DNA from 3 places in the Peribacillus sp. JNUCC41 genome. Region 2 is predicted to be linked to each of the others. Evidence: predicted binding sites of a transcription regulator. Region 2 holds the regulator's gene; each other region holds the start of a gene.
What was found. Region 2 encodes Rex, which represses fermentation and respiration genes when NADH is low (regulators of the CRP and FNR family bind a similar motif). Its sites were predicted from a motif close to TTGTGAAATATTTCACAA; they were not measured.
Positions count from the first base shown of each region.

Region 1: JNUCC41_RS04310 (helical membrane plugin domain-containing protein) is a predicted target of Rex. The motif match lies at 5,733-5,750, and genes of this name have one in related genera.
Region 3: qoxA (cytochrome aa3 quinol oxidase subunit II) is a predicted target of Rex. The motif match lies at 5,066-5,083, and genes of this name have one in related genera.

Region 1 is NZ_CP062163.1:878,543-886,967, reverse strand. Features, by position in the region: gene argS (arginine--tRNA ligase) at 21-1,700, shown strand; gene JNUCC41_RS26645 (SET domain-containing protein) at 1,811-2,188, opposite strand; partial or broken gene JNUCC41_RS04330 (CotH kinase family protein) at 2,252-3,331, opposite strand; gene JNUCC41_RS04325 (hypothetical protein) at 3,483-3,731, shown strand; gene JNUCC41_RS04320 (hypothetical protein) at 3,881-4,051, shown strand; gene JNUCC41_RS04315 (NAD(P)/FAD-dependent oxidoreductase) at 4,031-5,212, opposite strand; gene JNUCC41_RS04310 (helical membrane plugin domain-containing protein) at 5,252-5,683, opposite strand; gene JNUCC41_RS04305 (hypothetical protein) at 6,002-6,172, shown strand; gene JNUCC41_RS04300 (hydantoinase/oxoprolinase family protein) at 6,634-8,425, shown strand, end outside.
Region 2 is NZ_CP062163.1:2,115,233-2,123,657, forward strand. Features, by position in the region: gene tsaB (tRNA (adenosine(37)-N6)-threonylcarbamoyltransferase complex dimerization subunit type 1 TsaB) at 1-128, shown strand, start outside; gene rimI (ribosomal protein S18-alanine N-acetyltransferase) at 151-603, shown strand; gene tsaD (tRNA (adenosine(37)-N6)-threonylcarbamoyltransferase complex transferase subunit TsaD) at 600-1,613, shown strand; gene JNUCC41_RS10560 (ABC transporter ATP-binding protein) at 1,893-3,812, opposite strand; gene moaC (cyclic pyranopterin monophosphate synthase MoaC) at 3,946-4,452, shown strand; gene JNUCC41_RS10570 (redox-sensing transcriptional repressor Rex) at 4,486-5,145, shown strand; gene JNUCC41_RS10575 (YdiK family protein) at 5,175-5,387, opposite strand; gene JNUCC41_RS10580 (CPBP family intramembrane glutamic endopeptidase) at 5,384-6,109, opposite strand; gene groES (co-chaperone GroES) at 6,444-6,728, shown strand; gene groL (chaperonin GroEL) at 6,788-8,425, shown strand.
Region 3 is NZ_CP062163.1:2,372,951-2,381,375, forward strand. Features, by position in the region: gene JNUCC41_RS11665 (YciI family protein) at 1-82, shown strand, start outside; gene JNUCC41_RS11670 (hydrolase) at 493-849, opposite strand; gene JNUCC41_RS11675 (hypothetical protein) at 1,024-1,710, shown strand; gene JNUCC41_RS11680 (S1C family serine protease) at 1,904-3,139, shown strand; gene JNUCC41_RS11685 (hypothetical protein) at 3,705-4,019, shown strand; gene qoxA (cytochrome aa3 quinol oxidase subunit II) at 5,203-6,132, shown strand; gene qoxB (cytochrome aa3 quinol oxidase subunit I) at 6,206-8,152, shown strand; gene qoxC (cytochrome aa3 quinol oxidase subunit III) at 8,152-8,425, shown strand, end outside.

The DNA.
Region 1 (8,425 bases), 1.2 Mb from region 2:
TTTTTTGTTTAGGAGGGAAAATGTCGATGAATAAGCCAATTGCAGAATTGATTTCAACTGCTTTGAACAATGAAATGCAAGCAAGTGAAATAGAGAAATTAATGGAAAAGCCAAAATTGATGGAGTTAGGTGATGTCGCCTTTCCGTGCTTTACTCTTGCAAAAAAATTCAAAAAATCGCCTCAGGTGATTGCGTCTGAAATAGCTCAACAATTGAACAGTGAGTTGCTCCAAGAAGTGAACGTTGTGGGTGGTTATCTGAATATTTTCGTCAATCAACAGATGGTGACGGAAAACGTGCTGCAAACGATATTAAGGGAAAAGGATCAGTATGGTTCGGTGCAGCCTGTACAGGAAAATGTCGTGATTGATTACTCATCCCCGAATATCGCCAAGCCTTTTTCCATGGGGCACTTACGCTCAACGGTCATAGGGAATGCACTGGCTAACATTGCCGAAAAAAATGGCTACGATGCCGTGCGTATCAATCATTTAGGAGATTGGGGCACGCAATTCGGCAAGTTGATCGTCGCGTATAAGCTGTGGGGCGACAAAGAGGCAATCGAGGCTTCTCCGATTCAGGAATTATTGAAAATCTATGTGAAGTTCCATGAAAGAGCTGAAACGGACGAATCGTTGAATGAACAAGCGCGCGCAAGCTTCAAGTCTCTTGAAGATGGGGACGAGGAAGCACTGGCTCTGTGGAAATGGTTCAGGGATGCGTCTTTAAAAGAATTCGAGACGATTTATGATTTATTGGGCATCCGTTTTGATTCCCATGCCGGCGAAGCGTTTTACAATGATAAAATGGATGCTGTTGTCGGGGAGCTAAAAGAAAAGGGCTTGCTTACCCTATCCGAAGGTGCCTATGTCGTGCAATTGGAAGATATGCCGCCTTGTTTGATTACGAAAACCGATGGGGCGACACTTTATGCGACGCGTGATTTGGCTGCAGCCATGTATCGTAAAAAACAGTACGGGGCGAAGAAAACATTTTATGTTGTCGGAAACGAACAATCCCTGCACTTTAAGCAACTTTTTAATGTCATTGAAAAAATGGGGTATGGATGGTCAAAAGATTTGCAGCACGTGGCATTTGGCATGATGTTAAAAGACGGCAAGAAAATGTCGACACGTAAAGGGAAAGTCGTGCTGCTTGCGGATGTATTGGCAGAGGCAATCGAAACTGCGAAGCGCAATATTGAAGAAAAAAATCAAGCGCTTGAACAGAAGGAACTCGTTGCAAGACAGGTTGGTGTCGGAGCGGTCATCTTTAATGATCTAAAAAATAACCGCATGAATGATATTGATTTTTCATTAGAGCAAATGATGAATTTTGAGGGAGAAACGGGTCCATATGTACAGTACACATATGCGCGAATTTCCTCATTGCTTGAAAAAGGTGAATTTAAAGAGCAGTCCCTCACTTTTGAAGCTCTAGGAGAATATGCGTGGCCAGTCATCCAGCTGTTGGAGCAATACCCGATCATTGTCCAAAAATCATTTGAACAAGCCGACCCATCACAAATCGCGAAATTCAGCTTGCATTTATCGCGTGCATTCAATAAGTATTATGCACATACCAAAATCTTAGTTGAAGATGAATGCAAACAAATGAAACTCTCATTCGCTTTTTCCGTGGCAGTTGTATTAAAGGATGCGCTAAGTTTATTGGGAATTTCAGCGCCGAATAAGATGTAAAGTTAAAGAGTCCTTGCATTAGCGAAGAAAACTGAATAAAAAAAGAATCCATTTTGATCAATTTTCCTTCAAAATGGATTCTTTCAAAATAAAATGGAAGCAAAAAACGCCTACTCGATGACATCGAACCATAACGGGGATTTATCATCAGGTTCACCATTGTAATTGATCGTGATTTCCTCGCCAGCCTTTATATCTTTATGTGCATAAAAGTCTATCGTTAAATCTTCTAAATTATTTTCGAATGTCGCATTTGGTGTGTATGAATGGTTGAATAGGGAACCATTTCCCAAGGCAATGACAGTTTCATCGTCATCTCCCCAATAGAAACAGTGATGAAAGAGTGCGGTTTTCTTTAGATATTTCCATTCATGTTTGGGTGAAATGATGACAGGTGATTCCTCAATGAGTTCATCTTTTTTAATATCCCTTGTAGCATATACTCCCCGGCCATACTTCCCCGTATTTTTAATGCAGATTGGTGACACGGAAGCAACTCCCTTTTTTCGGTCCTGTTTGGCTATCAGTTGTGTCGTGGCATTTTTTTCATCTAAGCTACCAAGGTGCTTATTTAAGTAATCACTGCGTTTGCGAATGAATTCGAAGATGAATTCCGGTTCCTTGTCGAATAGATCAATCTTATTCTTTTTATATGGATCAAGAAGGATGTGGGGGCGTATGCCCTGGTGCAGTGGTAATACTTTATTTTCCATATGCTTCACAGTAAATGTGGTTTCCAATGTTTCAACCAAGAGGTCTTTGTAGTACTTACTGTATTCCGGAACCTGCAAGAGCAGATGAATAAGGTGGTTTGCCTTTTTCCCTCCGATAGGGACATATGTGTGCTCCATGATCCCTCCACTGACTTTGCGTCCCCAAGTGGCATCGTAATCCCAAGGAATGATTTCAAATAACTTCGTTTTACTATTGCGATATAGTGCATAGTTATGAGTGAAACCGTCGTTATTCATGGTGCAAACGGCTCCAACCAGCCAGCGTAAGTATTTATGGATATCAAGATGTTGCGAGACTACTTCAGGAAACTTTGCAAGTGGGGTGGTGTTGATTTTTTTGATGAATTCGATTAGATATTCATCATCGGCGGGTTTGCCAAACGCTTGTTTATAGCCTGACATAAGGGAGTCTTTCGCTTTCCCATCCCTTCCCAATGAAAAGTTGGCATTATTGTTGACAGCATAATAAATCGGGCCGGCAGGAAGTCCTCTTTTTTCTAAAAAAACCCCATCGACGGAATCCAATTGTAAATACACACCTTTAAGCGTGCCATTTCGGAATAGGTTGATGTGTTGGCTATGAGGGGAAAGGACACCAAGGTCTTGAAAGAAATCGAGTGAGAGTTTATTGCGAATGAGGGAAGGATCTCTGTATTCGGCATTGAGATGGATTTTGTGGGCGCCAAAGAATCGTTCTGGCTGGATGAAATCAATCCAATAGGATCTTTTCCGGAATTTGCGGGTATAAGAGCCTCGATAGGCAATATCGATTACATAAGTGTCGTTTTCTACTTTCAAATAGGCGGGTATAGGGTCATCGCTCCAAATATCCGCACGTAAATCTTCTAGATCTTTTTCTTCTATCATTAAGAAATAAGATGGAATATGATAAGACATACACTCACCTTCCTTCCTTCCTTGTATAAGATGTTTTATGGACAGTCTTGACCTTAATGAAGCCGTAATATCATAAAATACTTCGACTTGATCAATCAGGGATTAATCAAGCTGAAGCATTTTATATTTAACTATCTATCTTCTTCTTTTTTTGCCACGTCCAGTGGACGAGCTTGAGCTTGAACTTGAACTTGATGAAGTAGATGTTGTTGTTGTTGTAGATGTGAAACCAGTAGTTATGATACCAGTAGCTGTGCTGCCAGTAGATTATTTTCCAGTAGATTTATGGCCAGTGGACTTGTTGCCAGTGGACTTGCTTCCGGTAGAATTGCTACCGGTAGATGAACCGCCAGATGCTGCTTTTCCTTTTTTCCCTTTCATACAGACCCCTCCTTTATAAGGTTAATTTTATGATATGCGCATTGGTACATACTTGAGCGTTAGTTAACGACAAACGGGCTAATAAAAATTAACGGAGAGGATTTAGGAGAGTTGCCTAATCCCAGAAGATTTATTGAATGGATAAGCAACAAAATGGAGTACCGTCTATTGTTAACATCTTTCGTCAATCATTGCATCATGATCAGGCATTATAATAAATTCATGAAAAAAATGCCCTTTAATCCCGATGACCGGGAAGAAAGGGCATGTACCGCGGACATATCAATGAACTGGATGTCACGTCACGGCGATAATGAATTAATAAGCCAAGCTGAATAGGGCTTTGATGTGTGATAGATAGCGAACATTACTTGCTTCTTTCATCAATGTAGCCGGCAGGCCTTTAAGGGAAGTGTTATTGGCCCCAACGGTTGCCACCGCATCCTTACGGCCTAGGCTCGCAAGTGTACCTGAGTTTACAGGTGAAAATTCTTCAAGTTTCTTGCCTTCAAAGGCTGCATATAGGTTGTATCCAACAAGCTCACCCATTTGCCAAGCATTTTGTGCAGTAGGAGCGTATGGACGGCCGCCTTCTGGAGGGAACGCAACGGCGCTGTCCCCGACAACGAATACGTCATTATGAGATTTGGATTGCAAATACTCATTAACGGTCGCTTTGCCGCGATCCACTTCAAGGCCTGATTCGCCCACGATAGGAAGAGCCGCAACTCCGCCTGTCCAAACAAGTGTATTGGCCGTTATCGTTTGTCCATCTTTCAATTCGATTTGATTTCCTTTAACACCCGTTACAGGCAGACCTGTCAGGAATTCAACACCGCGTGCTTCCAAGCTTGTCATCGCACGTTCGATCAAGTGGTCAGGCAGGACCGGAAGGATTTTTGGACCAGCTTCTACAAGCTTGATTTTCAAGTCCTTGAAGTCCACTCCGAATTTTTTGGCGATTTTAGGGAAATGATCCACGATTTCACCGATTAACTCGACGCCTGTCAATCCGCCGCCGCCGATCACGATAGTTGCGTCCGCCTCATTATTCGTTTGTGCATATTCGCGGATGCGATCTTCGATATGTTTGTAAATTTTGTTTGCATCGTTTACGGATTTCAAGACCATGCTGTTTTCCTCAAGTCCCGGAATGCCGAAGAATCCTGTTTGGCTTCCTAAAGCAACAACTAGGGCATCATAAGATAAAGTGGAACCATTGGCAAGTTTCACTTCTTTGTTATCGACTGAGAAAGAATCCACTTTGGAAATGATAAGGTCGATATCTTTTCCTTTGAAAAGTTTTTCCAACGGAATGGAAACGGCTTGTTCAGAAATGGATCCGCCTGCAAGACGGTGCAATTCAGTGATGATTTGGTGTGTTGGAAATTGGTTCACCACTGTAACCTGTACTTCATCTTTTTTGTAATATTCACGTACGGATAAGGCAGATAGCAATCCAGCGTAACCTGCACCTAAGATGACGATTTGTTTTGACATAGTTAATCCCCCGTCCTTACTGATTGAAAATTCATCAAATTATTTTTGGTTTTTGCGTTCTGAAGAGACTTCAAGAAAAGCTTGGGCGAAACGGAAAAGTTTTTGTGCTTGTGGGTCTTTCATCATTCTTAACAGACCAAAAAGACCGATCACGTCATGATTCACTTCAGCACGATCCTTAGCTTCGATGGCAGTAACCGCAAGCCCTTTCACTGAATCGACTACAGGTGTCGCGATCTCCGAAATGGCGCTGACCGTATCATTTTTCAAAACATCATCAGTCGCAACCGATTGAGCGAAATCATAAGACTTTGTTAAAATATTCACTAACTCAGTTAGTTTTGGTAACTGCTCAACTAAAGTGTTCAACGATTCCTGAACCTCAGGGTTTAATAATTGGTCCAGTACATCTAATTGTTTTTGGCTGGCATTAAGTTGTTCAGTTTGTGATTGGGTAATCGTTTCTGACATATCCAATTCTCCTTTGCAATAAGCATTTTGTTGATGTAAATAGAAAAACTTGTAAAATATTACACAATGTGTGGCAAGAAAAAATACTAACAAAAATGTAATAAATGCTAAACTATAGTATATCCCTTTAGTTCCGTGAAAACAGCTGATTTTTAAAAAAAGATTCATAAAATAAACTTTTCTCGCTTATTTAAGTACAGATTCTGCTGGAAGATTCCATTCTTTACCTAAAAAGGACTTTGAGGGTGTCTATCATCATCGCCTGTCATACATATTTCCATCTTGATTTGCCATCCTAAATGATGGAGGTGAAATAATGTGACTGATTCAGAATCTAAACTTACAGAAGAGAATGATGATAAGAAGCTTCATAAACTGGTTGGCAGTATGGAATATACTAAAGCACAACTATCGGAAGGCATGAATGGAATTTCTGAAGTTTACCTCAAAAACAGTGAGGAAGGCACATCGGAAGCACCTGATAAATAATCATGTTGCGTAAGCATAGCGAAACAGTTATGGTTCCTTGATTTTTATAAACTTCTTACCCTTGTAAGTTGTTTGACTATTCTAAAAATACCCTTGACTTTATGGTGGATTGACGTAAGATAAAGTATATAGCCATAATGAACAGGTAGTTTTATCTAGCAAATACTACTCTGCCATCGCCTTAAATGGACTTGGTGATTTAAAAGATGAATTCTATAAATAACTGTCGAATCTAATAGACTTCGCCGCCCAGCGAAGCTAAACCTAGATCAAAAACCAGTTATATCAATGATTGCTTATTGATATGACTGGTTTTTTTTATTTCATCATGTTCCTTTTTTGGCTAAGAAAATCCAGCGGCTGACACTCTTTCACACAGTTCCATTAAGTGGTGAAAGGGATACGAAGCAATGTCAAAAGGTATGAATTTTTTAAAATCTTGTAGCAGGGGTGGGAATTAAATGATAGGTACGAAGCAAACTAGGCTCGCAATTGATGTAGGCGGAACATTTACGGATGTGTTCGTTTTTGATGAAAGCACGAAGGAGATTTCAATCACGAAAACGTCGTCGACTCCTCAGAATCCAGAAATCGGCATTTTGGATGGAATTGCAAAGGCGGAAATAGATTGTGAAAATATTAAAGTGTTTTCCCATGGTACAACAGTGGGCACCAATGCCTTGATTGAAAGGAAATTGCCAAAGACAGCATTGATCACATCCGCTGGATTTCGGGATGTATCGGAAATCCGCCGAGGAACCAAGCTTGAGTTATGGGATACATATGATGATGTAGCCAAACCGTATATACAAAGAAGAGACCGTTTTGAAGTGGAAGAGCGCATCGATTTTGCAGGGAATGTCTTGACTGAAATCAATGAAGAGGAAGTACGTACACTGGCAAGGAAATTAAAAAGACGCGGTACCGAATCCATTGCGGTTTGCTTCATGAACTCGTATGTAAATGGAAGCAATGAGGCGAAAGTGAAACAAATCATCCAGGAGGAACTCCCGGACGTCTATATATGCATTTCAAGTGAAGTCCTTCCTGAGATTTTTGAGCATGAGCGCATGAGTACGACGATCGTCAATGCGGTTTTAGGACCGACTGTCAGCAACTATATTAAAACCCTTGAAGGTGAAATGAATAAACGGGGGTATGAAGATGATATATTAGTGCTTCACTCCGGCGGAGGGGTAATGACATCCCAAACCGTACCCCGTTATGCGGCAAGGCTCGCAAGTTCCGGAATCGCTGCAGGTGCGATTGCCAGTAAACATATCGCCCAGCTTTGCGGGTTCAATAATGCCATTGGGCTGGATATGGGAGGAACGAGCACCGATATTTCCTTGATGCATGAAGGTGATTTACGGATTACTAAAGATTGGTATATCGAGTATGGATATCCGATCGGTTTCCCAAGTATCGAAATCTTGACGATAGGGGCAGGAGGAGGAAGCTTGGCTTGGGTGGATGAAGGCGGTTCTTTACGGAATGGCCCTCAAAGTGCAGGCGCGGTACCTGGACCTGCTTGCTATAGCAGGGGTGGCGTGGAACCGACCAATTCCGATGCCAATATTGTATTGGGACGACTTGGCACAAAACTATTGGATGGGCAAATGGAACTTGATAAACAAAAAGCGATAGAAGTCGTGGATAAGATCGCCAAGAAATTCGATTATACGATTGAAGAAGCGGCGAATGCCATCACACGGGTGGCCAATGCCAATATGTGTGATGCGCTAAGGCTGATTTCAGTCAGAAGGGGATACGATCCCCGCGACTTTGCACTTGTGGCTTTCGGAGGCGCTGGACCCTTACATGGAGCGTACCTCGCCAAGGAAATGGAAATCCCGACTGTCATCATCCCGCCGCATCCGGGTGTTGCCGCTGCAATGGGATGCCTGTTGGTCGATGTTCGTCATGATATATCCAAAACCTATGTCAAGAATGTCAAGGATGTATCGTTAATGGATTTAGAGAGGGAATTCATCGGAATGGAAAAAGAGGCCGCGGAGTTATTGCAAGAAGAAGGGGTCGCTAAGGAAGCTTCCACATTGGTGCGCTATATTGACATGAGGTATATGGGACAGTGGCGTTCTTTGGCGATTGAAGTCGATTGCCCGATTTCTTCATTGGAAGAGACCCTTGACCGTTTCCATCAAGAGCATGAACGGGAATTTTCTTTTTCCGATAAAGAACAGACCGTGGAAATTTACGGGCTGCTCGTTACGGCTATCGGAACTGTGCCAA
Region 2 (8,425 bases):
ACTCAAGACCAAGCGAACTGGCATTCCTTGGTCTTGATAAGACTGAAGTCGATGTTCACCAGTTTGTACCGAATTATATCCGCATGGCTGAAGCAGAAGCTAAGTGGCTTGAACAGCAGGGGAAATAAACAAGGAAAGCGACCGATTATTATGAGTAAAACATTGACGTTCCGAAAGATGAATACGGAAGATATCGACCAAGTGCTAATTGTGGAAAAGCAGTCCTTCACTTTGCCTTGGAGCCGGGAAGCTTTTTTTAACGAACTGAATCATAATCAATATGCTGTATACATGGTGATAGAAGATGAAGGGAAAATTGCCGGTTATTGCGGTGCGTGGATCGTCATTGATGAATCGCACATTACCAATATAGCGATATTGCCAGAATACCGAGGGCAAAAGCTTGGGGAAGCTTTGCTCAGGAAGATGATTGAAATCTCCATATCGATGGGTGTGGTCAGGATGACGCTTGAGGTACGGGTCAGTAATACAATAGCCATTTCGCTTTATGAAAAACTTGGTTTCCAAAAGGGTGGAATCCGAAAAAATTATTATACGGACAATCAAGAAGATGCTTATGTTATGTGGGTGAATTTTTCATGAAAAAAGATCAATTTATATTAGGAATTGAAACGAGCTGCGATGAAACTGCGGCAGCTGTCATAAAAAATGGAACGGAGATACTGAGTAATGTCGTGGCTTCACAAATCGAAAGCCATAAACGTTTTGGCGGTGTCGTCCCGGAAATAGCTTCCCGTCATCATGTAGAACAAATTACGATCGTTCTTGAAGAAGCATTGGTGCAAGCCGGTGTGACATATGAAGACTTGGATGCCATTGCCGTTACAGAAGGTCCCGGACTGGTAGGGGCACTGTTAATAGGCGTGAATGCGGCGAAGGCTGTAGCTTTCGCACATGGAATACCGATTGTCGGCACGCATCATATCGCGGGTCATATCTATGCAAATCGTCTTATTCAGGAGATCGAATATCCTGCGCTTTCTTTAGTCGTTTCGGGAGGCCATACGGAATTGGTCCTTTTAGAGAAACCGGGTACTTTCAAGGTGATAGGAGAAACGCGGGATGATGCAGCAGGTGAGGCATATGATAAAGTGGCCCGAACCTTGGGGCTCCCTTATCCTGGCGGCCCTCATATCGATAGGCTGGCACAAGAAGGTTCACCAACTTTGAAACTGCCTCGGGCATGGTTGGATGGCAGCTATGATTTTTCCTTCAGCGGGTTGAAATCAGCGGTAATCAACACTTTGCATAACGCTGAACAGCGCGGGGAAAAAATTGAACCTAAAGATTTAGCCGCAAGTTTCCAAGCTAGCGTGATAGAAGTGCTTGTTATGAAAGCTGTAAAGGCTGCAAAGGAATATAATGTGAAGCAGGTATTGCTTGCTGGAGGAGTTGCGGCAAATAAAGGCCTTAGGGAAGCATTAACGGAAGCTTTTAAGGATTTACCTATGGATATATCCATTCCGCCCCTATATCTTTGTACGGACAATGCCGCCATGATCGGTGCTGCTGGCAGTGTCATGTTTGAAAAGGGAAAACGATCTGGTTTGGATTTGAACGGAAATCCTGGTTTGGACATTGAAGCATTTTAATTGACGAGAAGACAGGATCCCTCACTTAGGCATCCTGTCTTTTTTACCGTGTTTATAAAAAAATAGAATATTCTGTGGATAAAGTTTTTTTGATGATCATACTGCATGTGTATAAAGTGGGGTTTTTGTGGATAAGTGGATATGTTTCTGTGGATAATGTGCATAACCCAAATTAATGGCTAGTGAGCGGTAAGTGGTTTGTTAACAATTTTGTGGATAACTTTCAAGTGAAGTTTTATTGGAAAAGAAAAAGACCGAGTCAATTAACTCGGTCTTCTGTCATTCTTCCAGTTCAGTCCATTCTTCAAGAAGCTGGTCCAAACTTTCCTGGGCATGATCAAGCTTTGTTTGGACCTCCATTACTTTTTCATGGTCCTGAAAAACATTTGGATCACAAAGGAGATCATTATATTCGTTTATTTCGATCTCAAGAAGCTCCATGGCTGCCTCGATTTCCTCAATGCGCCGCTTTCGCTGGCGTTCAGCTTTTTTTGCTTCTTTATCAATTTTGTAATTTGTTTTTTCTACAGCTGCATCTAAAGTTTTAGCCTGCTCCTGCTGTTCTAGTGCTTGGATTTCCGCCTGCTCCTGTTTCTTCTCTAGATAGTAATCATAATCACCGAGGAATTCCTCGTTGCCGTCTTTGGAGAGCTCTATCACTTTCGTTGCTATCCGATTTATGAAATAACGGTCATGTGAAACGAAAAGAATAGTTCCCGGATAATCGATCAAGGCGTTTTCAAGCACTAATTTACTATCGAGGTCCAAATGGTTCGTTGGTTCATCAAGAATTAAAAAATTCCCTTTTTGCATCATCATTTTGGCAAGGGCAAGCCGTGCCTTTTCGCCCCCGCTTAGTGTGGAAACGGTTTTCAAAACATCGTCCCCGCTAAATAGAAAATTACCGAGTACGGTGCGAATGTCCTTTTCCGGTTTAAGGGGATAGTCGTCCCATAATTCATTAAGTACGCGTTTATTGGAAACAAGGTTAGCCTGTTCTTGATCGTAGTAGCTGACTTCTACGTTCGTTCCAAAACGGTAACCACCAGAAAGTGCAGGCAGCTTAGAAATGATCGTTTTCAATAAAGTTGATTTTCCAACGCCATTTGGGCCAACAAGTGCTATGCTTTCTCCTTTAGTCATCCGGGAATTTATATTCTTTGATACCGTTTCCCCTTCGTATCCAATAGCCAAGTCCTGGAGTTGAAGTACTTCATTTCCGCTTTGCTTTTCAATCTGGAAAGAAAAATTCGCGGATTTTTCATCACCTTGCGGCTTGTCCAATACATCCATCTTTTCGAGCTGTTTGCGTCTGCTTTGTGCTCTTTTCGTCGTGGAAGCCCTGGTGATATTACGTTGGACAAAGTCGCGAAGCTTTTCAATTTCCCCTTGTTGCTTCTCGAACAGTTTCATGTCCCGCTCATAATCTTCCGCTTTTCCCTCTAAGTAAGAACTATAATTACCATGGTATTTTTTCATGTTATTCCGGGAAATCTCATATACGAGGTTTACTACTTTATCTAAAAAATAACGGTCATGGGAAACAATAAGGACAGCTCCCTGGTAGCTTTGTAAATATTGTTCAAGCCAAGAGAGGGTTTCGATATCCAGATGGTTCGTCGGCTCATCCAGAATCAATATGTCCGGTTTCCTTAAAAGCAGTTTCCCTAATGCAAGCCTTGTTTTTTGTCCACCGCTTAAAGTGGAAATGGGGGTAGAATAGTCAAAGTCAGCAAACTGAAGTCCATGCAATACGGAACGGATATCCGCCTCATATTGATAGCCGCCCTTCTCTTTGAATTGCACCATCAAAGTGTCGTATTCATTCAGCACTTTTTGGTAAATTGTTTCGTTTTCAAAGATGTCAGGTCTGGCCATATCAGCCTCAAGGCGACGTAGGTCCTTTTCTTGCTCTATAAGGTCGGTGAATACAGTCAGCATCTCATCCCAAATGGTCAGTTCGGATTCCAATCCCGTATCCTGGGCCATATAGCCGATTGTGACGCCTTTTGGTTTGATTATCTCACCGCCATCATGGGAAAGCTGCCCGGCTATGATTTTAAGCAGAGTGGATTTACCGGCGCCATTTCGGCCGACAAGTGCAATTCGATCTTTATTTTGAACTTCGAGCTTCATATTTGATAAAATAAGTTCAGCTCCATAATATTTCGATAGTTGATTGATTTGTAATAAAATCATAGATTTCACCTCAATTGATTATTGTTAGTGTAACGTATTTTAGTTATTATCGGCAACAGCTTGGTTCCAAGCTTAAACAAAAGCTGTTACATAAAGTGGAATAATAGTGTATGATTTAGGAGGGGTTACTTAAATGGGAGACTTAACGCATTTTAATGAACAGGGCAGGGCCAAAATGGTCGATGTGAGTGCTAAGCCTGAAACAACCCGGACGGCAGTAGCTCAATCGAGCATTTTATTGAATGATGAAATATATGAATTGGTCACGAACCATAAAATGAAAAAAGGTGATGTACTGGCTGTTGCGCAAGTTGCAGGAATAATGGCCAGCAAGAATACATCCAATATAATTCCGATGTGCCATCCCATTGCTCTGCAAGGGGTCAATATAGCCTTTGATTGGGAAAAAGAAGAACAAGGATATAGGCTTACGATTGAAACGGAAGCTAAGACAAAAGGGAGTACAGGTGTGGAAATGGAAGCGTTAACAGCTGCATCCGTGACTGCCTTGACTGTTTATGACATGTGTAAGGCCATTGATAAGGGAATGGTGATCGGGCCTACATTCTTAGTGGAGAAAACAGGCGGAGTGTCCAGTAGCGATTATAAAAGGCAAGTAAAGCAAACAGATAGAGATTAAGTTGAAAAGCATGTGTGAAAGCGGGGAAGAACAATGAACCATGACCCAAAGATACCGCAGGCGACAGCCAAAAGGTTGCCATTGTATTATCGATTTTTAAAGAACTTACATTCCTCAGGCAAACAAAGAGTTTCCTCGGCAGAGCTAAGTGAAGCTGTAAAAGTGGATTCTGCCACAATTCGCCGTGATTTTTCCTACTTTGGCGCGCTTGGGAAAAAAGGCTACGGCTACAATGTCAATTACTTATTATCCTTCTTTAGAAAAACACTAGATCAAGATGAATTGACCAAAGTCGCTTTAATCGGGGTAGGAAATTTAGGAACCGCTTTTTTAAATTACAATTTCATGAAAAATAATAATACAAAAATTGAAATGGCTTTCGAGGTTTCTGAAGAAAAGGTCGGCAAGCGAATAGCTGATGTGCCCATCTATCATATGGATCAAATCGATACATTATTGCAGGAAAATAATATTACTGCGGCTATTTTGACAGTGCCAGCACAGGTAGCCCAGACGATAACCGATCGTCTAGTCAAAGCTGATATAAAAGGAATATTGAATTTCACACCTGCACGGCTGACTGTGCCTCCATCCATAAGGGTTCACCACATTGACCTGGCCGTGGAGCTTCAGTCGCTTATCTACTTCCTGAAACATTATCCTGTAGTGGAAGAAGCCGCATTGGAGGAATGAAAAAAACGCTGCATCATTGCAGCGTTTTTTTATTTTTTCTTATTTTTTTGTGCAGCTTTAATCTTAAAGTGCAGCATGATCATGCGTAATCCCGATCCAAAATCAAGAGTTGCAATAAGGACAAGTATGTAGGCAAAGAGTCCCCATCCGGAAGAATTGACGGTTTGAATCGCGATAGCGGTAAAAAGAGCTCCTAAGCCAGCATAGATGATGCCCATGAATAATGGTGATTGACGTTTCATAATAAACCTCCGATGAAGGCCTGTGCAGTATCTAGCATCTTCTCAATATCCTCCCGATATACCACTTGAAGGATGATAACAAGCGTATTCATTGCAATATGAGCGCTCATGGAAACGAGAATGCGACCTGTTTTCGCATAAAGGAAAGCAAAGGTGAAGCCCATTGCCGTATATAATAGAAGATGTTCAAATTCACCATGCGCCAAGCCGAAAATTACTGAGCTGATTAAAGCTGAAATAAAGAAGTTAAAGCGTTTATGAAGTGACCCGAAAATGATTTTCCGGAAAATTAATTCTTCCAATATAGGTCCAATTACTGAAGTGACGAAAATGACCATGGGGACTTTATAAATGAGTGAAATAAGTTGCTGCGTATTTTCAGATTCAGACTCCACCCCAAGCATTTGTTCAATGCTGCCGGCAATGCTTTGTGCAAAAAGAGCCATGAACACTCCTGCAACTGCCCATAATATGGACATCGGGACGGTAGTTTGATTTCTCGTGTCCAACTGTTCCCTCATATCTTTTTTCATTAAAAAAAGAATCAAGAATAAAGCAGCGAGAAAACTGAAAACTATCCAATATGCTGCAGACTTCACTTCGAGTTCATCGGCCGGCATTCCGGTAGAAGACCCGATAAGCATGAAAATGGGTACCCCAACAATACTGGATAATTGCATGGCAATATAAGTGATGATGACGAACCAATATTCTTTTTTCAAAAATGAAAACTCCTTTTATAGTCACCCATCCCGTTCGGAACGTTCCTGATATGGGGACAATCTATAAACGCATACTCCAAAATGGTATCAAATATTGAGGCAGAACACCACTTAAAGGTACCCCTAACATAACATTTCAATAACCTTGTTAAGGAAATCATTATGTTAAAGTAGTTTACCCTTAATTTATCAGAAATTAATAAAAAATTTTCAATAAGATACTTGCAAAAAAGGCTCGGTTTATTTAATATTATAAATGTGTTAGCACTCGATGATGAAGAGTGCTAATAATCATGAAACAAATTATCAAGAGAATATGAGGAGGTTGTTTCACTTGTTAAAACCATTAGGTGATCGCGTTATTATTGAACTAGTTCAAACTGAAGAAAAAACTGCAAGCGGTATTGTTCTTCCTGATACTGCTAAAGAAAAGCCACAAGAAGGTAAGGTAGTAGCAGTTGGTACTGGCCGTGTTCTTGAAAATGGCGAACGTGTTGCTTTAGAGGTTGCCCAAGGCGATCTAATTATCTTCTCAAAATATGCAGGTACTGAAGTTAAATACGAAGACACTGAATACTTAATTTTACGTGAAAGCGACATTCTAGCTGTAATCGGCTAATTATACATCATACTTAACTGAACGAAAATTTTCTTAAAATTTTAGGGAGGTACTTATAAATGGCTAAAGAAATTAAATTTAGTGAAGAAGCTCGCCGCTCCATGCTTCGTGGTGTGGACGCACTTGCAGATGCAGTTAAAGTAACGCTTGGACCAAAAGGTCGTAACGTGGTTCTTGAGAAAAAATTCGGTTCACCGCTTATCACAAATGACGGTGTGACGATCGCTAAAGAAATCGAATTAGAAGATGCATTCGAAAACATGGGTGCAAAATTGGTTGCTGAAGTAGCAAGCAAAACAAACGACGTAGCTGGTGACGGTACTACTACTGCAACGGTTCTTGCACAAGCGATGATCCGTGAAGGTCTTAAAAACGTAACAGCTGGTGCTAACCCAATGGGTATCCGTAAAGGAATCGAAAAAGCGGTTAATACTGCAATTGCAGAATTAAAAGCAATTTCTCAACCTGTTGAAAACAAAGAATCAATCGCACAAGTTGCTGCCATCTCTTCAGCTGATGAAGAAGTGGGCCAACTGATAGCAGAAGCAATGGAGCGCGTTGGTAACGACGGCGTCATCACAATCGAAGAGTCTAAAGGTTTCACAACTGAATTGGACGTAGTAGAAGGTATGCAGTTCGATCGCGGATATGCATCTCCATACATGGTTACTGATTCAGATAAAATGGAAGCTGTCCTTGAGAATCCATATATCTTGATCACAGATAAAAAAATCACGAATATCCAAGAAATCCTTCCTGTCCTTGAACAAGTTGTTCAACAAGGGAAACCGCTATTATTGATTGCTGAAGATGTAGAAGGCGAGGCGCTTGCAACTCTTGTTGTGAACAAACTTCGTGGAACATTCAACGCTGTTGCGGTTAAGGCTCCTGGATTCGGTGACCGTCGTAAAGCAATGCTTGAAGACATCGCGGCTCTTACAGGCGGCGAAGTGATCACTGAAGAAATCGGACTTGATCTTAAATCCGCAACAATCGATTCATTAGGCCGTGCGTCTAAAGTGGTTGTTACAAAAGAAAATACAACAATCGTTGAAGGTTCTGGAGACACAGCTCAAATTCAAGCTCGTGTAAACCAAATCCGTGTTCAATTAGAAGAAACAACTTCTGAATTCGACCGTGAAAAATTACAAGAACGCCTTGCTAAATTAGCTGGTGGCGTAGCGGTAATCAAAGTCGGTGCAGCTACCGAAACAGAATTGAAAGAACGTAAACTTCGTATTGAAGATGCATTGAACTCCACTCGTGCCGCTGTTGAAGAAGGTATCGTAGCCGGTGGTGGTACAGCACTTCTTAACGTATACAATAAAATCGCTGAAATTCAAGCGGAAGGCGACGTAGCAACAGGCGTGAAAATCGTTCTTCGTGCAATCGAAGAGCCTGTTCGTCAAATCGCTCACAATGCCGGTCTTGAAGGCTCTGTAATCGTAGAGCGCCTTAAAGGCGAAGCAGTAGGCACTGGCTTCAATGCAGCTACTGGACAATGGGTGAACATGATCGAATCCGGTATCGTCGATCCTACTAAAGTAACTCGTTCAGCTCTACAAAACGCTGGTTCTGTAGCAGCTATGTTCTTAACAACAGAAGCTGTTGTTGCTGACAAACCAGAACCTGCTGGCTCTGGCGGCATGGGCATGCCTGATATGGGCGGCATGGGCGGAATGGGCGGCATGATGTAA
Region 3 (8,425 bases), 260 kb from region 2:
AGAAGCACTCTCATTAGCGGAAAATGATCCCCACGTTGTACATAAAGTTCGGAGACTGGAATTAAAAGAGTGGAACATTTAATAACGAAACGTTATTAGTGCGTGTCATTGCAATGAAATTATACCGGGAACTTGAGACAGTTCCTTCATTTATTGAGAGGGGTTGCCGAAGCAACCTCTTTTTTATGCATGTGCAGGTCAACTCCATAATGAAAAGATAAAGTTCTAACAAAAGTGAGTAACGATATTAATCAGCCCATACTATCCTTTGATAACTGCCAGTTGTATCGAATTTTTTAATGGTTATTGGCGGTGTAGGTTCAGACTATTTGAAAGGGAAATATGTAGATTGAAAGGAACCTGCGTATAAAACTGTCTAACGAATCACAAAACGGAATCTTTTTTCCTTATATTGGGGGAAGGGGAGGCTATTCGATTGAACTTGACCATAAAAGAACAGAACCTTTGAATTTCAGGTTCTGTTCCTATTTGTTATTTGAACTTTTGCACTTCTTCTTTTCCCTCGTATTTGTTATCTTTCAATATGCCGATTTCTTCAATATGGTTTCGTGCCGTTTCATCCCCTAATTTATAAATGAGGGAATAAAGTCTTTTCATGGCTGCATCGTATTTATCATTTGCCCGGTCATGGTGATAGAGAAGGTAGGGCACATGTGAACGGGCGTATGCCTCCAGGTCATCTGTCCGGTGTTCCTCCAGGCATTGTTTCAATTCTGCAAGTTCCTCATCAGTTGCGTGTATAGTGAAGCTCGGATTCTCTTCAAGTTTTTGTCCGAGTACGTCGCCGCTTACCAAATCGACATGGTATGTCTGTTTTTCCTGCATCATTCTGCACATCATCCTTTCAAGCGTTTATCTATTCTGTACCACTATTTGTAAAAAGTTAATCATGGACGTAAACATTTCCTTAATGAAAAAGATAGGAAATAGAGGTATCGGTTTTCTTATCAAATGGTATAAGATGGATTCAAAGAACATTATGTAAAAGTGAGGAGTGACATAGTGAAGAGATCAATCATGGTTATTTTTTTTGTGATGATTGCTTCAGGCTGCGTAACAAGGAATTATGATTCCAATATGGATTTAGGAAAAGGTCAGTTGAATGAGGAAAATTATTTAGAAGCCCATGAGGCATTTGAATTAGCTTATAAAGAGGCGAAAACACCGGAAGCAAGGGAGTTAATGGATCTTTCAGGTTTTCTGGCAAGTGGGATGAAGAAATACGACGAACAGGATTTTGGTTCGGCCAAAAGCAATTTTGAAAAAGCAACCGCATATAAAGCAAAATACCGGGAAGGTAAACAAATGGTTTCAAAGGCGGTGGAAATGCACCCGCTATCAGACTCGGCCACAATCGAAACTGTAGAGGGGGATGACGAACCGGTAGAGGAAGCAACCGAGGACGGATCCAAAATAGAAGATAAGGCGGTAACGGACACGAAAGGTGAAGGAATCAAGGATTCGGTCAGTACATTAAGTAAATCGCAGGCGGAAAAGCTTGTGAAGGGTTATGTGGACATGGAAAATTTCCCTGATTTGCATATCGAATATGATCATGATTCCGAAAAGGGTGATTACATTTTTCATGTATTCGAGGTGGATGAACCTAGTCAGAAAAGTGGCCACAAAACCACTTGGGGCTGGTATGGCGTGAATAAGAAGACGAAAGAAGTTTATGAAGTCATGTAAGGAAAACTGAATGGTCGGATTGAAGGCCCTTGTTGAGGCCTTTTTTATTTTGTGGCGCGGCAAAGTACAGGATTCGATAAAAATTTAATGGTTTTTGTAAAAAGGTCGCCTCATTCTTTATTTTCTTAAGAATTTTTTAATATTTACTGTTTATGATGGAGCCAAGTAAAGGACAATTCTAGGAGGGATAAAGATGGAGAATTATAATGGTGATGAGCAAGTCAGAGTCAAGGCAGAACGGAAAAAGGGTAAATCTCTTTGGGTAACCAGTCTTGTTTCCGGAACGGTTGCTTCAATGGTTACATCGTCTGTATTTCTATTTGGCGGGGATTTTATAGATCAAGGGAAAAGTCCGGTGAATGAGTCAACCGAAACGGCAGGTGTACAGCAAACGGAAAGTGTTGAAAAGGATAAAAGTGTCACTGCGGAAAAGTTATCGACAAGTACGGATTCAAATGATAGGGCAAATATGGTCGAATCAGCATCCAAATCGATTGTAGGGGTCGTGAATTTACAGGAGATGCAAAACCAGAACCCGTACCAGCAGCAAAGCACGGAGAGCGAAACGGTTGAGAGCGGCACAGGCTCAGGGGTCATTTATAAAAAAGCTGATGGGAAAGCTTATATCATTACGAACAATCATGTTATTGAAGGAGCTAAGGAAGTCGAAATTTCATTGTATGATGGACAAAAGGCAACGGCAGCGGTTGTCGGCGCGGATGCTTTGACGGATTTAGCGGTTTTGACAATTGATGCTTCGAAAGCACCGGAGGGAATTAAATTCGGTAATTCTGATAGCATGCGTCCAGGTGAAGAAGTATTGGCAATTGGCAATCCACTTGGACTTGATTTTTCACGATCGGTTACACAAGGGATCGTCAGTGCGACAGGACGCTCCATTTCAGTCGATACTTCGGACGGGGAGTGGGAACTCGATGTCCTTCAAACAGATGCAGCGATCAACCCCGGCAATAGCGGCGGTGCATTGATCAACACTGCTGGGGAAGTGATCGGCATAAACAGCTTGAAGATTTCCGAAAACGGTGTGGAAGGCTTAGGGTTCGCCATACCGAGTAATGATGTGATTCCGATTGTTACGGAGTTGATTGAAAATGGGAAAATCACGCGCCCATATTTAGGAGTCAGCTTGGCTAGTATGGAAGAACTGCCGCAATATTACATTCAAAATGTTCCTGAAGCCGTTAAGTCCGGAGTAATGGTGACGAGTATAGAAGCAGGATCGGCTGCGGCGAATGGGGGGCTTAAGCAACAGGATATCATCGTTGAGATTGATGGAACGAAAATAAATACTGCCGCTGCATTAAGGAAGTACTTATATACAGATAAGAAAATCGGCGATAAGGTAAAGGTTAAAGTATATCGGGGTACTGAAGAGAAAACGGTAACGTTAACCTTGCAAAAACGATAGAAAGAGGTAGGGCCCCTGATTTTTCATCAGGGGCCTAAGTTTGTAGACAAAAGGGGTTCGGAATTAAAAAATCCGAACCCCATTTTCCCTTTGAATTTTAGGCGATTTTTGAAACTTACCATGTCCATTTGTCCATCTTCTTTACAATAAAAGCAGCGAAAGTAAGTATTCCCTGCATCGACAATTTTTTAAGTCCCTTTAATGTAATCCAACATATACCATACTTGTAACAATAAAGATTCAGGCTAAAAGTTTTTATCTAAAAGTTAAAACAAAGTTGATTGGAACGGACGGTGCGAGACTCTTGCGGGGAAAGCGAGCGCATGGAGTGGAAGAACGTTCAAATTGTCCAACCCCCTATTTAATAGTATACAAAAGGTTAATATAGGAAAAACAGATAGTGTATTTGCACTGTTTTACAGATTTTCCCTATAGTCTTGAATACCTAAAAGCGAATAGTGGCGCGTTCTATTTGTCAAGGTTTTCATTGTGTATATGTTAAAAAATAGAAAAGATTTGACAAATTTGTGAAATGTCATAAAATAGAAAGAAAGGGGATGAAATTATGGAAGCTAATCAGAAGATGTTAGATGCAGTGAAATGGGTATCGGGCACAGGTTGTGTAATCGGAATTATTATTTTTGCTTTAAGCTTCTTTGTAAGCGATTACAATAAGGATTATATATTTACCGCCGTTGGAATCGCCATCACACTAAGCGCAGCTGCAATTTTTCTAGTTGGTATATTTTTTGTCCTGACAGAAGAAATGGTAATGAAAACACATAAAGGTAAAAGAATTGTACCGGAAACGACTAAAATCATAAAAATGAAAACAAAGACTAACACTCAAACAAAAAGAAGTACAGAATTCAGTAACTAAAACGAGGAATATAGCATAATGAACTTGCATTCTATCATCAGATTTACTAACATGGTTGAACATAACCAGTTGTTCTTCTTTCTAAAGAATTTGAGTCAACATGATCCGAATGATTGAATGCGCTTTCATTTCGCAGGGAACGTGAATTAATTACCAGCTGGCTTTTTAATACAATACAATATACTGCACTCGTCATGTACAAAAAAATATTTCAAGTAATCCTTTGTATTTGAAATACTAACGATGTGCTTGGGTATTCAAACCAAACTGCCTGAACGCCAGGAAGTTTTCACTTTGCATTTTGAACTATATCCACGAGAAAAGGACACTTTTAAAAAGTCCTTTTTTTGTGGTTTTTTATGTGTTTTTCCCTGAAGATACAAAAGGGATGTCGTTGATTTTTGAGTAGTGAGCTTCCAAAATCCGGAGTTGATTGAACCACCAAATGTACTTTTTTGTAAAATGGTTTTGGTCCAGTCCGCTGGTATTGATTGATAAACAACTTGACTAGTTGTAACAAGTTTGACTGACCACTGAATTACTTCACCCACGCCTAATGTTAAACGGCTGTTTAGGAATACTGAAAGGGCAAAAAGTATTGCGAGGAGAAAAAACACAATTACATTTCACACTTGTTGTTTCCTTATATATATATAATATTGACCAGTGTTGGATCATAAGGGTATTGAAGCATGGAAAAAATATCGTGTACAAGGCGGCTACCATTAACCAGCTTCCATGGCCGAGTGAAAAAAATCCGCTATGAATCATGTTTTTCAACGAAAGATAACTAATTAGGATAGGTAATATAATTCATATTCTTTAGAAGTTTTGAGGCAATAAAAGCGGTGAATATAATGTGAAGATTTTATTTCATTATACTAGAGTAATATTAAACGGAAAGTGACCGGCATTATCTGCAATCCTGTACGGATAAGTGAATTATCCAAAGGTAATTTATTAAACAATTATTATATTTCATTTGCTGAAGATTTTCGAACATTTCTGTTCATTTACCATCTTCTTACTGCTCTTTATTGAACTTTATGTGACAGATGTCACTTTATATTGTCTTTTTTTACACTTGGGATTAATATTGGTATGTCGGGGTTTGTGAACATGGTAACACTTTGTCCGAATAATTACCAATTGGAATTTTATTATGTAAGAAAGGGGTAGTACTATGAAAATAAAATGGGCTCTATTAACTATACTTTTTACAATTGCCACTGTGCTAACCGGTTGCGATAACCCATTAATGGTCTTGGACCCTAAAGGGCCAGTAGCTGCAACACAAGCAGATGTTATTATGATTTCGATATGGACAATGTCCTTTGTCGTCCTTGTCGTTATGGTACTGTATATCGTCATGATAATGAAATATCGTGCTTCCAAACAGCGTGATGATTATGAACCACCTCATATTGAAGGAAGTAAGGTTCTTGAAATAATTTGGGTTGCAATCCCGATTTTGATCGTCGCTTTCCTATCCGTTGTTACTGTTAAAACAACAAATGAAGTTGAGGCAACACCTAAAGGGTACGGAGATCAAGAACCTTTAGTTATCTACGCTTCATCTTCCAACTGGAAATGGCATTTTAGTTATCCGGAAGAAGATATCGAAACGGTCAACTATCTGTTTATACCGACTAACCGACCAATTGAATTTAAACTTTACTCATTCGGTCCAATCTCAAGTTTCTGGATTCCACAACTTGGAGGACAAAAATACGCGATGTCGGACATGGTTAATACGTTGCACTTAGCAGCTGATGTACCAGGTGAATATATGGGTCGAAATTCAAACTTCAGTGGTTCAGGTTTTGCTCAGCAAACGTTCAACGTTAATGCATTGTCAGCAAAAGATTACGATAAGTGGGTAGATGAAATTAAAGCTACTGCTAAACCGATTACTGAGGAAAAATTCAATGAATTATTAAAACCTGGTCATGTGGGACAATCCACTTACACTGGAACTCACTTAGAGTTCTCACCAGCTCCTGAAGGGGAAAATGCTGGTCATGACCACGGATCTTCTGATACTGAAGAAAATGATTCCAAGGATTCACACGAGGAACATTCAGAACACAGCAACATGAATCATGATCACTAAGAATTAATTTCGTTCGATAAAACAACTAGGTTTACAAGATAAGGAATATTTTCCTGAAAGGAGTCACAAAAGTATGGATTACTTTGATCGATTTGCCGTACCTCATCCAAGTCCTGCGATTTATGCATCCATGGTTGCCATTGGTTTAACCATGATTGCGGTTGTTGCCGGAATTACCTATTTTAAAAAATGGGGTTACTTATGGCGTGAGTGGTTAACAACGGTTGACCATAAACGTATTGGTATCATGTACATCTTGTCAGCACTGCTTATGCTTTTCCGTGGTGGCGTCGATGCTCTTATGATGCGTGCTCAAACGGCTATTCCAGATAACGGTCTTTTGGATGGACAGCATTATAATGAGGTATTTACAACACACGGGGTCGTCATGATCCTGTTCATGGCTATGCCATTTATCATTGGGTTAATGAACATTGTTACACCATTACAAATTGGAGCGCGTGACGTAGCATTCCCACGTCTGAACGCAGTAAGCTTCTGGTTATTCTTCATGGGGGCAATGCTATTTAACATCTCTTTCGTAGTCGGTGGTTCTCCTGATGCAGGCTGGACATCTTACTTCCCGCTGGCAAGTAACGATTTCAGTGAATCAGTCGGTTCGAACTATTACGCGATTGCAATTCAAATCGCTGGTATTGGTACATTAATGACTGGTATCAACTTTATCGTAACCATCTTGAAAATGAGAGCACCTGGCATGAACTTAATGAAAATGCCAATGTTCACATGGTCTATCTTGATCACAAACTTCATCATCGTTTTCGCTTTCCCTGTATTGACAGTGGCACTTGCGTTGATGACAATGGATCGTCTATTCGGAACTCAATTCTTTACGATGGCCAATGGCGGTAGCGATATGCTTTGGGCGAACTTGTTCTGGGTTTGGGGACATCCTGAAGTTTATATAGTAATTCTTCCAGCTTTCGGTATTTACAGTGAAATCATTTCGACATTTGCACGTCGTAACCTGTACGGGTATAATTCGATGGTTATCTCCATGGTAGCTATTTCTACACTATCTTTCGTTGTATGGGCTCACCATTTCTATACAATGGGTCACGGTGCAATGGTTAATGGTATCTTCTCGGTTACCACGATGGCAATCGCCGTCCCGACCGGTGTTAAGATCTTCAACTGGTTGTTCACACTTTGGAAAGGTAAAATCGTATTTACCGTTCCAATGCTATACTCTTTAGCCTTCATTCCGATTTTCACGCTCGGTGGGGTAACAGGGGTAATGCTTGCCATGGCAAGTGCTGACTACCAATACCATAATACAATGTTCTTAGTAGCTCACTTCCACTACGTTTTAATCCCTGGTACTGTATTTGCCGTACTTGCCGGTTTTACGTACTGGTGGCCAAAAATGTTCGGTTTCATGTTGAGCGAAAAAATTGGGAAATGGTCGTTCTGGTTCATCACAATCGGCTTTAATGTAACATTCTTCCCGATGTTCATCACTGGTTTAGATGGGCAGGCACGTCGTATGTATACGTACTCTGAATCAACAGGATATGGTCCATTGAATATGCTCTCTTTCGTTGGAGCGATTGGTTTAGCAATAGGTTTTGCACTTATTGTGTACAATATCTATTGGAGTACTCGTTATGCATCAAGAAATATCTCAAACGATCCATGGGATGCACGTTCTCTAGAGTGGGCTACACATACACCAATCCCTGAATATAACTTTGCAATTGTACCAACAGTTGATTCTACAGAAGCATTCTGGGATTCAAAGAAAAAAGGCTTCAAATTATTTGGCGGTAAAGTAGAAAAGATTCATATGCCAAATAACAGTGGCGTGCCGTTTATCATGAGCTGTATCTTCTTCGTTTGGGGCTTTGCATTGGTATTCAGCATGTGGATCATTGCAATCATTGCAACGATCGGTATCTTTGCTTGTATGATTCACCGTTCATTCGAAAAAGATCACGGACGTTATATCTCTGTTGAAGAGATCGAAGAAACTGAAAATAAATTGCGAGGTGCTAAGTAATGAAAATAGATAACTCGCTGCCACTAGAATATAGCACGGAAGAAAATCGCTTAAAGATTTTTGGATTCTGGATTTTCCTAGGAGCAGAAATAGCTCTTTTCGCTACACTGTTCGCCACTTATTTTGTCTTAGTTGATGGTACTGGAAATGGTCCAACAGGGGAACATCTTTTTAAAGTCCCTACACTAATGTTTCAAACAATCTTTCTTTTAACTAGTAGTTTTACCATAGGTCTTGGAATCAATGCAATGAGACTTGGCAGGCAGAAAGCAA